Regions from separate parts of the Streptomyces sp. ME02-8801-2C genome, predicted to be linked through region 1. Evidence: predicted binding sites of a transcription regulator. Region 1 holds the regulator's gene; the other holds the start of a gene.
What was found. Region 1 encodes HspR, which represses chaperone genes until heat shock. Its sites were predicted from a motif close to TTGAGNNNNNNNNNCTCAA; they were not measured.
Positions count from the first base shown of each region.

Region 2: the regulator HspR is predicted to act here: its motif matches at 3,026-3,044, upstream of lon (endopeptidase La).

Region 1 is NZ_JARAXP010000005.1:110,358-116,737, reverse strand. Features, by position in the region: gene dnaK (molecular chaperone DnaK) at 1-441, shown strand, start outside; gene grpE (nucleotide exchange factor GrpE) at 438-1,097, shown strand; gene dnaJ (molecular chaperone DnaJ) at 1,134-2,321, shown strand; gene PV396_RS17760 (heat shock protein transcriptional repressor HspR) at 2,327-2,773, shown strand; gene PV396_RS17755 (PA14 domain-containing protein) at 2,833-5,253, opposite strand; gene PV396_RS17750 (PA14 domain-containing protein) at 5,427-6,380, opposite strand, start outside.
Region 2 is NZ_JARAXP010000012.1:177,416-183,795, forward strand. Features, by position in the region: gene PV396_RS33040 (spermidine synthase) at 17-712, opposite strand; gene PV396_RS33045 (rhomboid-like protein) at 860-1,690, shown strand; gene PV396_RS33050 (GNAT family N-acetyltransferase) at 2,245-2,889, opposite strand; gene lon (endopeptidase La) at 3,067-5,481, shown strand; gene PV396_RS33060 (MarR family winged helix-turn-helix transcriptional regulator) at 5,685-6,188, shown strand.

The sequences.
Region 1 (6,380 bases):
AAGATGACCGTCACCGGCGGCTCCTCGCTGCCGAAGGACGAGGTCGACCGGATGCGCCAGGAGGCCGAGCAGTACGCGGACGAGGACCACCGTCGCCGCGAGGCCGCCGAGACCCGCAACCAGGGCGAGCAGCTCGTCTACCAGACGGAGAAGTTCCTCAAGGACAACGAGGACAAGGTCCCCGGCGACATCAAGACCGAGGTCGAGGCCTCGATCGAGGAGCTGAAGACCGCGCTCAAGGGCGAGGACATCGCCGAGATCCGCACGTCCACGGAGAAGGTCGCCGCCGTCTCGCAGAAGCTGGGCCAGGCCATGTACGCCGACGCCCAGTCCGCGCAGGCCGCCGGTGGCGACGCGCCCGGCGCCGAGGCCCCCAAGGCCGACGACGACGTGGTGGACGCCGAGATCGTCGACGACGAGCGCAAGGACGGTGCCGCGTGACGGAGGAGACTCCGGGCTTCGACGAGAAGCCCGACGTCCCTTCCGGCGCCACGTCCGACGACGCCGAGCCGAAGACCGCCCCCTCTTCGGAGGGGGCGGCCCCGGCCGGGGACGCAGCAGCAGCACAGGTCGCCGGTCTGACGGCACAGCTGGACCAGGTGCGTACGGCGCTCGGTGAGCGCACCGCGGACCTCCAGCGGCTCCAGGCCGAGTATCAGAACTACCGCCGCCGGGTCGAGCGGGACCGGATCACGGTCAAGGAGATCGCCGTCGCGAGCCTCCTGACCGAACTCCTGCCCGTGCTCGACGACATCGGCCGCGCGCGGGACCACGGTGAACTGGTGGGCGGGTTCAAGTCCGTCGCCGAGTCGCTGGAGTCCGTCGCCGCGAAGATGGGCCTGCAGCAGTTCGGCAAGGAGGGCGAGCCCTTCGACCCGACGATCCACGAGGCCCTGATGCACTCGTACGCGCCGGACGTCACGGAGACGACCTGTGTGGCGATCCTGCAGCCGGGTTACAAGTTCGGTGAGCGCAACCTGCGTCCCGCGCGGGTCGCGGTGGCCGAACCCCAGCCCGGGGCGACGCCGGCCGACAAGGACTCGACGTCGGGCGACGCGGCGGACGGCAAGGAGAGCGGTGGCCCGGAAGAGGGCTGACGTGCATGACGGCGGTGGGAAGGAGGGACGTCGAGGATGAGCACCAAGGACTTCATCGAGAAGGACTTCTACAAGGTTCTCGGCGTCCCCAAGGACGCCACCGAGGCCGAGATCAAGAAGGCGTACCGGAAACTCGCCCGCGAGTTCCACCCGGACGCCAACAAGGGCAACGCCAAGGCCGAGGAGCGCTTCAAGGAGATCTCCGAGGCGAACGACGTCCTCGGTGACCCCAAGAAGCGCAAGGAGTACGACGAGGCCCGCGCCCTCTTCGGCAACGGCGGCTTCCGCCCCGGGCCGGGCGCGGGCGGCGGCTCCTTCAACTTCGACCTGGGCGACCTCTTCGGCGGCGGCGCCCAGGGCGGGGCCGGGGCCGGCTCCGGTGCGGGCGGCTTCGGCGGCGGCATCGGGGATGTCTTCGGCGGCCTGTTCAACCGGGGCGGCGGCACCACCCGTACGCAGCCCAGGCGCGGCCAGGACATCGACACCGAGGTCACGCTGAGCTTCACGGAGGCGGTGGACGGCGCGACGGTCCCGTTGCGCATGACGTCCCAGTCACCGTGCAAGGCGTGCTCGGGGACCGGCGACAAGAACGGCACACCGCGCGTGTGCCCGACCTGCGTGGGCACCGGCCAGGTGGCGCGCGGTTCGGGCGGCGGTTTCTCGCTCACCGACCCGTGCCCGGACTGCAAGGGCCGGGGCCTGATCGCGGAGCACGCCTGCCTGGTGTGCAGCGGCTCGGGGCGCGCCAAGTCCTCCCGGACGATGCAGGTGCGCATACCGGCCGGGGTCGCGGACAACCAGCGCATCCGCCTCCGCGGCAAGGGTGCCCCGGGCGAGCGGGGCGGTCCGGCGGGTGACCTGTACGTCACGGTCCACGTCGACAGCCACCCGGTCTTCGGCCGCAAGGAAGACAACCTGACGGTGACGGTGCCGGTGACGTTCGTCGAGGCGGCACTCGGCGGCGAGGTCAGGGTCCCCACCCTGGGCGGCCCGCCGGTCACCCTCAAGCTGCCCCCGGGCACGCCCAACGGGCGCACGATGCGCGCGCGGGGCAAGGGCGCGGTCCGCAAGGACGGCACCCGGGGCGACCTGCTGGTCACCGTCGAGGTGAGTGTCCCGACGGAGCTGGCGGGGAAGGCTCGTGACGCACTGGAGGCGTATCGCGAGGCGACCGCGGACGAGGATCCGCGGGCGGAGCTGTTCGAGGCGGCGAAGGGAGCCTGACCGAGATGGACGGTCGTCGACGCAATCCGTATGAACTGACCCACGAGACCCCGGTCTACGTCATCTCGGTGGCGGCCCAGCTCTCGGGCCTGCACCCCCAGACCCTGCGCCAGTACGACCGCCTGGGCCTGGTCTCCCCCGACCGCACCGCCGGCCGGGGCCGCCGCTACTCGGCCCGCGACATCGAACTGCTCCGCACGGTGCAGGCGTTGTCACAGGACGAGGGCATCAACCTGGCCGGCATCAAGCGGATCATCGAACTGGAGAACCAGGTCGCCGCGTTGCAGCAGCGGGTTGCGGAGATGGAGTCGGCCCTGGACGGCGCAGCCGCGGCGATGCAGCAGCGGGAGGCAGCGGTGCACGCGTCGTATCGGCGGGATCTGGTGCCGTATCAGGAAGTTCAGCAGACCAGTGCGTTGGTGGTGTGGCGGCCGAAGCGGTCGCAGGACTGACGTAGCCCACAGGCAGGTGAAAGGGGCCCGGAGGATTCTCCGGGCCCCTTTCCACGTGGTCACAGCCAGTTGTTCCAGATGCCGTAGGCCACCTGCCGCGTGGCGAGTTCGACGCCCGAGGTACCGGTGAACACTACTCGGTAGTAGTAGAGGTTCAGCAGGTCCGCGTGCACGGTGTGATCCATGTAGATGGTCGGGCGGCCGACCTTGGCGGTGGTGAGGGTGGTGTAGGAGCCCGAAGCCGGGTCCCAGCGGTCCACGCGATAGTCGGGCAGCAGGGAGCAGTCACCCAGACCGTCTGTCTCTTCGCAGCCGACCTCCAGCGCCGGGTACTGGCCCTGGCGGACCCCGGTCCCGGTCCAGCCCGGGGGCCGGGTGTCGGACAGGGTGACCGAGATATCGGCCGTGTGGAAGAAGTCCGGGCCCTCCTCGATGTAGGCCCAGTCGTCCGTGGCGGCCACCCGGTAGACGTGGGTGGATCCGTCCGGGACGGTCGGGCAGAGGATCTCGGTCTCGGCGAGCGAGTCCCCCTTCCAGCAGTTCTTCTTCCAGACGGTGTCGCCGGTGTCCGGGTCGGTGATGCCCTGCCATACGTAGTACGCGGCGATGTCGTCGTCGGCGGGTGGCGTCCAAGTCAGGCGTACGCCGAGCGGAAGCTCCTCGGCGGTCAGGTTCCGTACCGGGGCCGGACGCTCGGTGTCCGGCGTGGTCGCCGTGGCCGCCGCGCCGGGCTGCGAGGCGTGTCCGTACCGGTCGACGGTGACGATCCGGTACTCGTACGTCGTCCTGGAAGCCCCGGAGACATCCCAACAGCTGCCGTGGAGAACCTTGCGGCCGGCGTACGCCGGAGCGTCGTCACCGGCCCACCACCAGTTGACCGAGGGGTCCGTCAGCCGCTCGTCGAACGCGATGCCCGACTTGCACTTGTCCACGACGGTGCTCTCGCCCGTCGCCGGGTCGGTCCGCAAGATCTGGTATGTCAGCAGCGGACCATCGTCGTAAGTCCACGGGTCGGCACTGCTCCACGAGACGACCACCCCAGGGCCGGCCCGGTTCGCGGTGGTCTCGTACGGGGGGATCGCCTCGGGCCGGTCCGCCATGGACAGGGTCACCTCCGCACGGGCGGCGGCGTTGCCCCCGGCGTCCGTCGAGCGGACCGCGTACCGGTATGTGTCGGCGGTCGCGGCCAACTGGCGTGGCACAGCGTCGGTTTCCTTGGTGGTGCCACCGCCGGGCAGCGCGTCGAGCCAGCCGCTTGTGGCCGGGTCGTACTGGACGACCTGATAGGCGGAGGCCCCACTGACGGGCGACCAGATCAGGTGCGGAACCCCCGACCGGTACTCGACGCGGGCGTCGGCGACTGGCGCAGGGGGCGTCAGGTCGGGGGTGGTGAACGTCGTGGCGGCCGAGTAGAGGGACCAGTTGCCGGCCGCGTCACGGGCTCGGCCGCGGTAGGTGACCTTGCTGCCGTCGGCGGGATAACCGGCGTCGCAGATCGCGCCCTTGGGACCGGAGTAGACGGTGGTCCAGATGCCAGTGACAAGGCGCTGCATCTCATACCAGGCGATGTCGGCTTGGTTCTGCGCAGTGGTGACGAGCTGGGGGGCTGCATACGGCTGATCGCCTGGGCACGCGTCCCAGGCCACCGACGGGGCGGCGGGCGGGGTTTTGTCCACGGTGGTGACGGGCAGGTCCGCAGTACCAGACGAGTCATGGCCCGCCTTGTCGCGGGCGCGGACCTCGTAGTAATACATCGCCCCCGTTTTCGGAAGTGCGGTGTCGATGTACGTAGTGGCGACGGTCGTCATCAGCGGTCTGCTGCCGAAGGAGCCGCTCTTCAGCCGCCGATACACCCGATACCCCGCGAGATCCATCTCCTTGTTCCGCGACCAGGTGAGTTTGGCCGTGCCGCTGCTCTTGTCGTACGTCACCGCTGCGCCGACCGGGACGAGTGGCTTGACCCTGTCCGTGCTCGCCGAAGTGCGGGGCGCGTAACCGAACTGGACGTTTGCGGAGCCTGTCCAGTTGGCGTAGTCGATGCGGAGGGCGTGCTTGCCGGAGGGGATGTCGACGTTGACGGTCTTCTTCACAGTCGATGACGTGTTTTTCCACAGGTCGACCCTGCGCTTGCCGTCGAGGTAAACGCGGATGCCGTCCTGGGCGGCGAGGGTGAAGGCGAAGGGCCCGCCGGATCCGAAGTCCCGGGTGACGGTCCAACGGACGCCGAAATTGTCTTTCGGAAGGCCGGTGGCGGGGGCTCCGGCGCCCCAGTTCTCAGCGATGACGGAATCGCAGTCGGTTCGCCTGGGCGTGCCCGACAAGGCAGTGTTTGCGAAGAACTGCCGCTTGAAAACAGGTGAGTTGCAGGTGGTTGCGGCGGCCGCGAATGGAGCTGCGGTGGTGAGCAGCGCACCCGTGCTGACGAGCACGACGGCAGTCGCGGTGATGGCCGGGCCTGCCGCGCGTCTGGCTGGGTTCATGCCATCCTTCGGTTTCTTGTTCGGATGAGGCCCGCAGCAGGCGTTCCTCTGCTGGGACTTGATCAGTTGGGGCGCGTTATGCGGCGGAGTGATCAACCCGCCAACCTCGATTGCTCAACCATCCGTGCAGCCGACGCGATTCAGGCGATGCGTCGGCTGCACTCTTCTCCAGGTCAGTTCAGCGGTGCGTTGACCGCCCAGTCACCCGCCGGGAGCGACTCAGTGCCGTCCGTCGCCACGGCCTTCACCCAGTAGTAGGACGTCGTGCCGGGCTTCGAGGCGGTGTCGACGTACACGATGGCCGTCTTGCCGAGGGTCGCGATCCTCTCGTACGTCGAAGTCGCCGCGTTCCAGCGGTAGACGCGGTAACCGCCCGCCGCCTGCGGGGAGTTGGCGTCCAGGCCGGTCCAGAAGACCTGGTTGGCCCTGTTGCCCTCGGTCGGGACGGCGGTCACGTGCAGGGGTGAGCCGGGCGGGGTCGCCACGGTCGGGGTGGTGTTCAGTTCCGTGGCCACGACCGTGGGGGCGGCGCCGGTCTCCGTGTGGACCGAGTTCCAGGCGTTGTCGAGGGCGTCGACGAAGAAGCAGGCCTGTTCGCCGTTCGGGCGGGTGAGGTAGGAGTACGAGGTGGTGTCGGCGTTCACGTACTTCAGGAGGCCGGCGGAGCACACCTTCTCGCCGGTCGGGGCGCCCGTACTGTCCTTGCCGTCGACCAACTCGCCTGCGTAGACCGCGTATCGCGCGAGGTCCGAGGCCCGGTTTGCGTCCCAGCTCAGCTTGAAGCCGTACTCGGTCGGGGTCGCCTTCAGGCCGGTCACCGCAGGCGGCGCGGTGTGGTCGTCGTGCTTGCCGTCCACGGCGACGGAACGCGCCGACTCGTTGCCCGCGGCGTCGACCGCCGAGACGCGGTAGCGGTAGGAGACGCCCTCGACGACCGACGTGTCCAGGTACGACGCCTTGTTCGTCCGGGCGACCTCGAAGAGCCTGCCCTGCGGCCCGACCGCCCGGTACACCCGGTACGACACGGCGCCCTCGACCGAACTCCAGCTGAGCCGGAGCCCGTTCAGTTCGGACTCGTTGACGACCGTCGGCCCCTGGGGCGCGGCCGGAGCGGTGCGGTCGACGGT
Region 2 (6,380 bases), on a different contig from region 1:
AGTCGCCGCATTCGGGCTATCCAGGCCCGACGGCGAGGTGGACGACGTCGGGGACGCCCCGGGCAACCGGGATCTCTTCGGTGCGTACTGCCCGGAACCCGGCATTCCGTAGAGTTTGCTCAAATTCCAGAGAGGGTTGCGCGGACCACACCGCGAGCACCCCGTCCGGCCTCAACACCCTTGCGCAGCTTGCCAGTCCGGCCTGCGAATACAGGCTTTCGTTGCCCTCCGTGACGGTCCAGCCGGGCCCGTTGTCGATGTCGAGACACAGTGCGTCAAATGTGTCGGAGGTCTCATTGACGTACCTCACCAGGTCGGCTGCGACGACCTCGGTACGGGGGTCGGCGAGGGCGTCGCGGGAGAGCGGGGCGAGAGGTCCGTTCCGATGCCATCCGATGATCGCGGGTTCGCGCTCGACGACGGTGATGTGTCCCCAGTAGGGGTCGGCGGCGGCGTGCGCGAGTGAGAAGCCGACGCCGAGGCCGCCGATGAGGACGTGCGGGGCAGAGGTGGTGCGGTCGCCGCCGAGGGCGTCGCGGGCGGCGTCGATGAGCAGACGCTCGGACCGGCCGTCCGAAGTGTCCATCAGGAAGCACCCGTTGGCGATGATCTGGAGCAACTCCCCGTGCCGCCGCAGCACGACCTCTCCGTACGGGCCCTCGTGGCGGTCCAGGACTTCGGGGGTTTCGTGGGGGTCGGTCGTGCGGGTCATACCGGCATTTTGGCAGTGCGGCGGGGTCGGGCGGGGCCTTTGGCGGACTTATCGGCTTCCTGTGAATCGGCCGGGGCGTGGCGCGGGTCACAGACAGCGGCACGGGTGAAGGCGAAGGCTGGGGCGAAACGGAAGGAGCGCCTCACCTTGGAACGGGCCGATGCGGTGCCTGACGTGACCCCGGGTGCGCCGGCGCCCACGGGTGCGCCCGGCGTGGAGGGCGCGCGGCTGCTGGACGGGGTGCCGAGGCAGCGGGGTCCGGCGGAGACCGGGTGCGCGCGGCCGGTCGCCGACGGGGGCGCCGCTCCCGCGAGGCGGCGCCTCCCGCGCCCCTGGCGTCTTCTCCCCACGCCCACCGGAACCCCGTTCACCTTCACGTTCGCCGCCCTCCTCCTGGTCACCGCCTCCGTCGCCGAGCATGCCCACCCCGCCCTGGTGCACGCCCTCTACCAGGGCTCCAGCACGGACGTGGCCCATCTCGTACGGACGCCCGTGTTCGTGCTGGTCGCCAGCGCCCTGTGGATCGCGGGCGGCGTGACCTCGCCGTACGCCGTCGTCCTGCTTCTCGTCCTCACCGCGCTGGAACGGCGGATCGGCGGTGCGCGGACCGCCGGGGTGTTCGCGCTCGGGCATCTGCTGGCCACCCTTGCGACCGAGGTGCCCGTGGGGCTCGGGGTGCTGGTGGGGTGGCTGCCGGTGAGTTCGGCGCACCGGCTCGACTACGGGATCAGCTTCGGGGTCGCGGCGAGCGTGGGGGCGCTGGCCGGGCTGCTGCGGCCCTGGCTGGGGTGGCCGCTGCTCGTGGGGTTCGGCTGGATGCTGGTCCAGGACCTGGTCGCGTACACCGATCCGATGACCAACTGGGGGCATGTGATGGCGCTGGCCATCGGGGTCGCGCTGTGGCCGTGGGTGCGGCGGGCCGCCCGCCAGGGCGAATCCCGGCAGGTCGCCGGCCGACCACAGCGGCGGCCGGAATAGCCGGTCCGGAGCCGTCGGCCGGCTGCGCCCGGCGGTGCGGTAAGCACGCCGGCACCGCCGTGCCAGTCGGCCGCCCGCGCGGGCTCCGCCGCGCGGCCGTCGCGCCGCCGGAGCGCGGGGAGCGGTCGGCGTGAGGGTGACTGCGCTGGCCATCGGGGTCGCCCTGCGGCCGTGGGTGAGGCAGGCCGCCGGCTCGGGCGCATCCCGCCAGGTCGCTGTACGACCGCAGTGGCGGCCGGGATAGCCGGTCCGGAGCCGTCGGCAATCTCCCCTGCCCGGAGCCGTCGGCCGGCTGCGCCCGGCCGTGCAGTAAGCGCGACGGCACCGCCGTGCGCAGTCGGCCGCCCGCGCGGCCGTTGCGCCGCCGGAGCAATGGGGAGCGGCCAGCGGAGGCTGGCTGTGCCCGGCGTTGCAGTAAACGCGCCGGCATTGCCGTGCGCCATCGGCCGCCCGCGTGGGCGCGGCCGTTGCGCCGCCGGAGCGTGGGGAGTGGCCGGCGTCAGGGCGACTGCGCCCGGCGGTGCCGTGAGCACGCCGGCGTCGGCCGAATCCGCCTACGCCCCCGTGAACTTCGCGCTCGTCAGATGGGCCTCCACCCGCCAGCCCAACGCCTCGTACAGCGCCCGGCCGTCCGGCGTCCCCGCCAGTACTCCTCTCTCCGCGCCCTGCGCGACGGCTTCCCGGGTGAGCGTGCGCATCACGAAGGAGCCGAGTCCCCGGCGGCGGTGCGCGGGAGAGGTGGCCACCTGGTCGACGACCGCTGTTCTGCCCGTCGGGGCGAGCTGGCCGCGCGCCGCCCAGGAGCCGTCGGGTGCCGCCAGCAGGACACGGGTCACCCCGCCGCGCGTCCACATCCGCACCCGGTAACCGTCCGGGACGGCCGGCGCCTCTTCGGCCGTCAGCGGTACGGACATCAGGTAGCCGGGCTCGGGGTCGATCCACCAGCCCGCGCCGAGCCATGCGCCGACCGTCGCCGGGTCGTCGAACACCTTGAGCCACACGCCGGGCCCGGTCACCGCGTCGGCCACCTTCCGCACGGTCCGTTCCTCGACGCCGTCGTTCACCGCGTCGAGGACGTGCCGGGTGACGTGCTCGGCCATGCCCATGTCGATCGTGTATCCCCAGGGTTCGACCAGGGGCGGCGACGCCCCGCGCGAGACGACCCAGCCGTCGACCCAGGCCCGCACGGTTCCGTCCACGCCCACCTCCTGCGTAATAGCCGATAGTGGCTAATGGCTGTTACTGCGGTGACTGTATGCGGGTGCCCGAGCAGGGCGACAGAGGTGATCGCTCACGGCGAACACGCCCCGGGGAACAATCGACCCCGCCCAAGCATTGAGTCGGCATAACTCAACTTGAGTGCCGAAGGGGAGATCATGGCTTCGACGTCCACACCGCTCACACTGCCCGTGCTGCCGCTCGACGACGAGGTCGTGCTGCCCGGCATGGTGGTTCCGCTGGACCTGAACGACGCCGATGTGCGTGCCGCGGTGGAGGCCGCCCAGGCCGCCGCGCGCACCGAGCCCGGCAAGCCCAGGGTTCTGCTGGTGCCGCGCATCGACGGGACATACACGAGCACCGGTGTCCTCGGCACCGTGGAGCAGGTCGGCCGACTGGCCGACGGGGATCCGGGCGCCCTCATCCGTGCCCGGGGGCGGGTGCGCATCGGAGCCGGCACCACCGGACCCGGGGCCGCGCTGTGGGTGGAAGGGACGCGGATCGACGAGACCGTCCCGGACCCCGTGCCCGGTCAGGTCACCGAACTCGCCAAGGAATACAAGGCACTTGCCATTGCCTGGCTGCGCAAGCGCGGCGCCTGGCAGGTCGTCGACCGCGTACAGGCCATCGACGACGTCTCCACCCTTGCCGACAACTCCGGTTACTCGCCCTTCCTCAGCACCGACCAGAAGATCGAGCTCCTGGAGACCACCGACCCGGTGGCCCGGCTGAAGCTCGCCACCCAGCAGCTGCGCGACCACCTCGCCGAGCAGGACGTCGCCGAGACCATCGCGAAGGACGTCCAGGAGGGCGTCGACAAGCAGCAGCGGGAGTTCCTGCTCCGCAAGCAGCTGGAGGCCGTACGCAAGGAACTGCGCGAGATCAACGGTGAGCAGGACGGCGAGGAGTCCGACGACTACCGGGCCCGCGTCGAGGCCGCCGACCTGCCGGAGAAGGTGCGCGAGGCCGCCCTCAAGGAGGTCGACAAGCTGGAGCGGTCCTCCGACCAGTCGCCCGAGGGCGGCTGGATCCGGACCTGGCTCGACACCGTCCTCGAACTGCCGTGGAACGAGCGGACCGAGGACGAGTACGACATCCAGGGCGCCCAGGCCGTGCTCGACGCCGAGCACGCGGGGCTGCAGGACGTGAAGGAGCGCATCACCGAGTACCTCGCCGTGCGCAAGCGGCGCGCCGAGCGCGGGCTCGGGGTCGTCGGCGGGCGTCGTGGTGGCGCCGTGCTCGCCCTCGTCGGGCCGCCCGGCGTCGGCAAGACCAGCCTCGGTGAGTCCGTCGCGCATGCCATGGGCCGCAAGTTCGTCCGGGTCGCGCTCGGCGGGGTCAGGGACGAGGCCGAGATCCGCGGGCACCGGCGTACGTATGTCGGCGCGCTGCCCGGTCGTATCGTGCGGGCCATCAAGGAGGCCGGGTCCATGAACCCCGTTGTCCTCCTCGACGAGATCGACAAGGTCGGCTCCGACTTCCGGGGCGACCCGGCCGCCGCGCTGCTCGAGGTCCTCGACCCGGCGCAGAACCACACCTTCCGCGACCACTACCTCGAGGTCGAACTCGACCTCAGCGACGTGGTGTTCCTCGCCACCGCCAACGTGCTGGACGCCATCCCCGAGGCCCTCCTCGACCGCATGGAGCTCGTCCGGCTGGACGGGTACACCGAGGACGAGAAGGTCGTCATCGCCCGGGACCACCTGCTGCCCCGGCAGCTTGAGCGGGCCGGCCTGGAAGACGCCGAGGTCACCCTCGCCGAGAGCGCGTTGCGCAAGCTCGCCGGCGAGTACACGCGGGAGGCCGGCGTCCGCAACCTGGAGCGGTCCATCGCGCGGCTGCTGCGCAAGGTCACCGCACAGCACGAACTCGGGGAGCGGAAGCTGCCGTTCACCGTCACCGAGGACGATCTGCGCGGCCTCATCGGACGCCCCCACCACGTGCCCGAGTCCGCCACGGATCCCGCCGAGCGGCGTACGGCCGTACCCGGTGTGGCGACCGGGCTCGCGGTCACCGGGGCCGGCGGTGACGTCCTCTACGTCGAGGCGTCGCTCGCCGACCCGGAGACCGGGGCGGCGGGGCTCACGCTCACCGGGCAGCTGGGTGACGTGATGAAGGAGTCCGCGCAGATCGCGCTCTCCTTCCTGCGCTCGCACGGTGCCGAACTGGAACTGCCCGTGGGCGACCTGAAGGACCGGGGCGTGCACATCCACTTCCCGGCGGGTGCCGTGCCCAAGGACGGTCCGAGCGCGGGCGTCACCATGACGACCGCCCTCGCCTCGCTGCTCAGCGGACGGCTTGTGCGGACGGACGTCGCCATGACCGGCGAGGTCTCGCTGACCGGGCGGGTGCTGCCCATCGGCGGGGTGAAGCAGAAGCTGCTCGCCGCGCACCGGTCCGGGGTCACCACCGTGATCATCCCGAAGCGCAACGAGGCCGACCTGGACGACGTCCCGGCCGAGGTCCTGGAGAAGCTCGACGTGCACGCCGTCACCGACGTCCGCCAGGTCCTCGAACTGGCGCTCACCCCGGCGGAGAACCCGGCGGAGGTGAAGGTTCCGGCAGCGGCGTGACGGACGCTGCCGGTCGGCGAGGACCCGGGTCCCCATACGGGGGTCCGGGTCTTCCCGTACGCCGATCCGGGGGTCGGAGGGCCCTGGCGGGGACCTGGGTGACGACGGCGACCCGCGCCTGCGGAATACTGCCCCGAGCTGCGGCAACGGCCGTGTTCGACGGAGTCTTTCCGAGCGGCGAAAACCGGATCAGGGGTGCTGACGTGCACGAGGACGGGAACGGCGAGGGGAGCCTCGGCGAGCTGCCTGTCGAGGCCGCGACGCCAGGGCGCGCGGTCGAGCGGGAATTCCTCGCCCTGGAGCGCGAGTTGACCGTGTTCCTGCGGCGCGCCCGGGCCAACTCCGGGGAGATGGCCCGCGAGGTCCATCCCGACCTGGAGTCCTCGGCGTACGGGCTGCTGGTACGGCTCGAGGAGTGCGGGCGCCAGCGGGCCACCGAGCTCGCGGCGTACATCGGCGTCGGCAAGGCCACCATGTCCCGGCAGCTGCGCGCCCTCGAGCAGCTGGGCCTCATCGCCCGCGAGCCGGACCCGGCGGACGGCCGCGCCTGGCTGGTCCACCTCACGGACGAGGGCCGCGTCCGTTTCCGCGCGGTCCGGGAGGCGAGGCGGGAGCGGTACATGCGCGAGCTGATCGCGTGGGACCGCGTCGAGGTGGCCGAACTCGCCCGACTGCTGCACCAGCTGAACGCGGGCATGGAGAAGTAGGCACCCCGGCGGCACCGGGTGCCCCCGGTGCCCCTGGGCGTTCCGCCGCCCTCCGTTCCGCCGACTCCGGGCGCACCGGGCGTTCCGCCCGCCCCGGCGTCCCGCCGACCCGCCGTCCCCGGGTGTCCCGCCGTTCCGGCGTCCTGCCGCCCGGCGTTCCGCGGATCCGGCGTCCCGCCGTTCCGGGCGTCC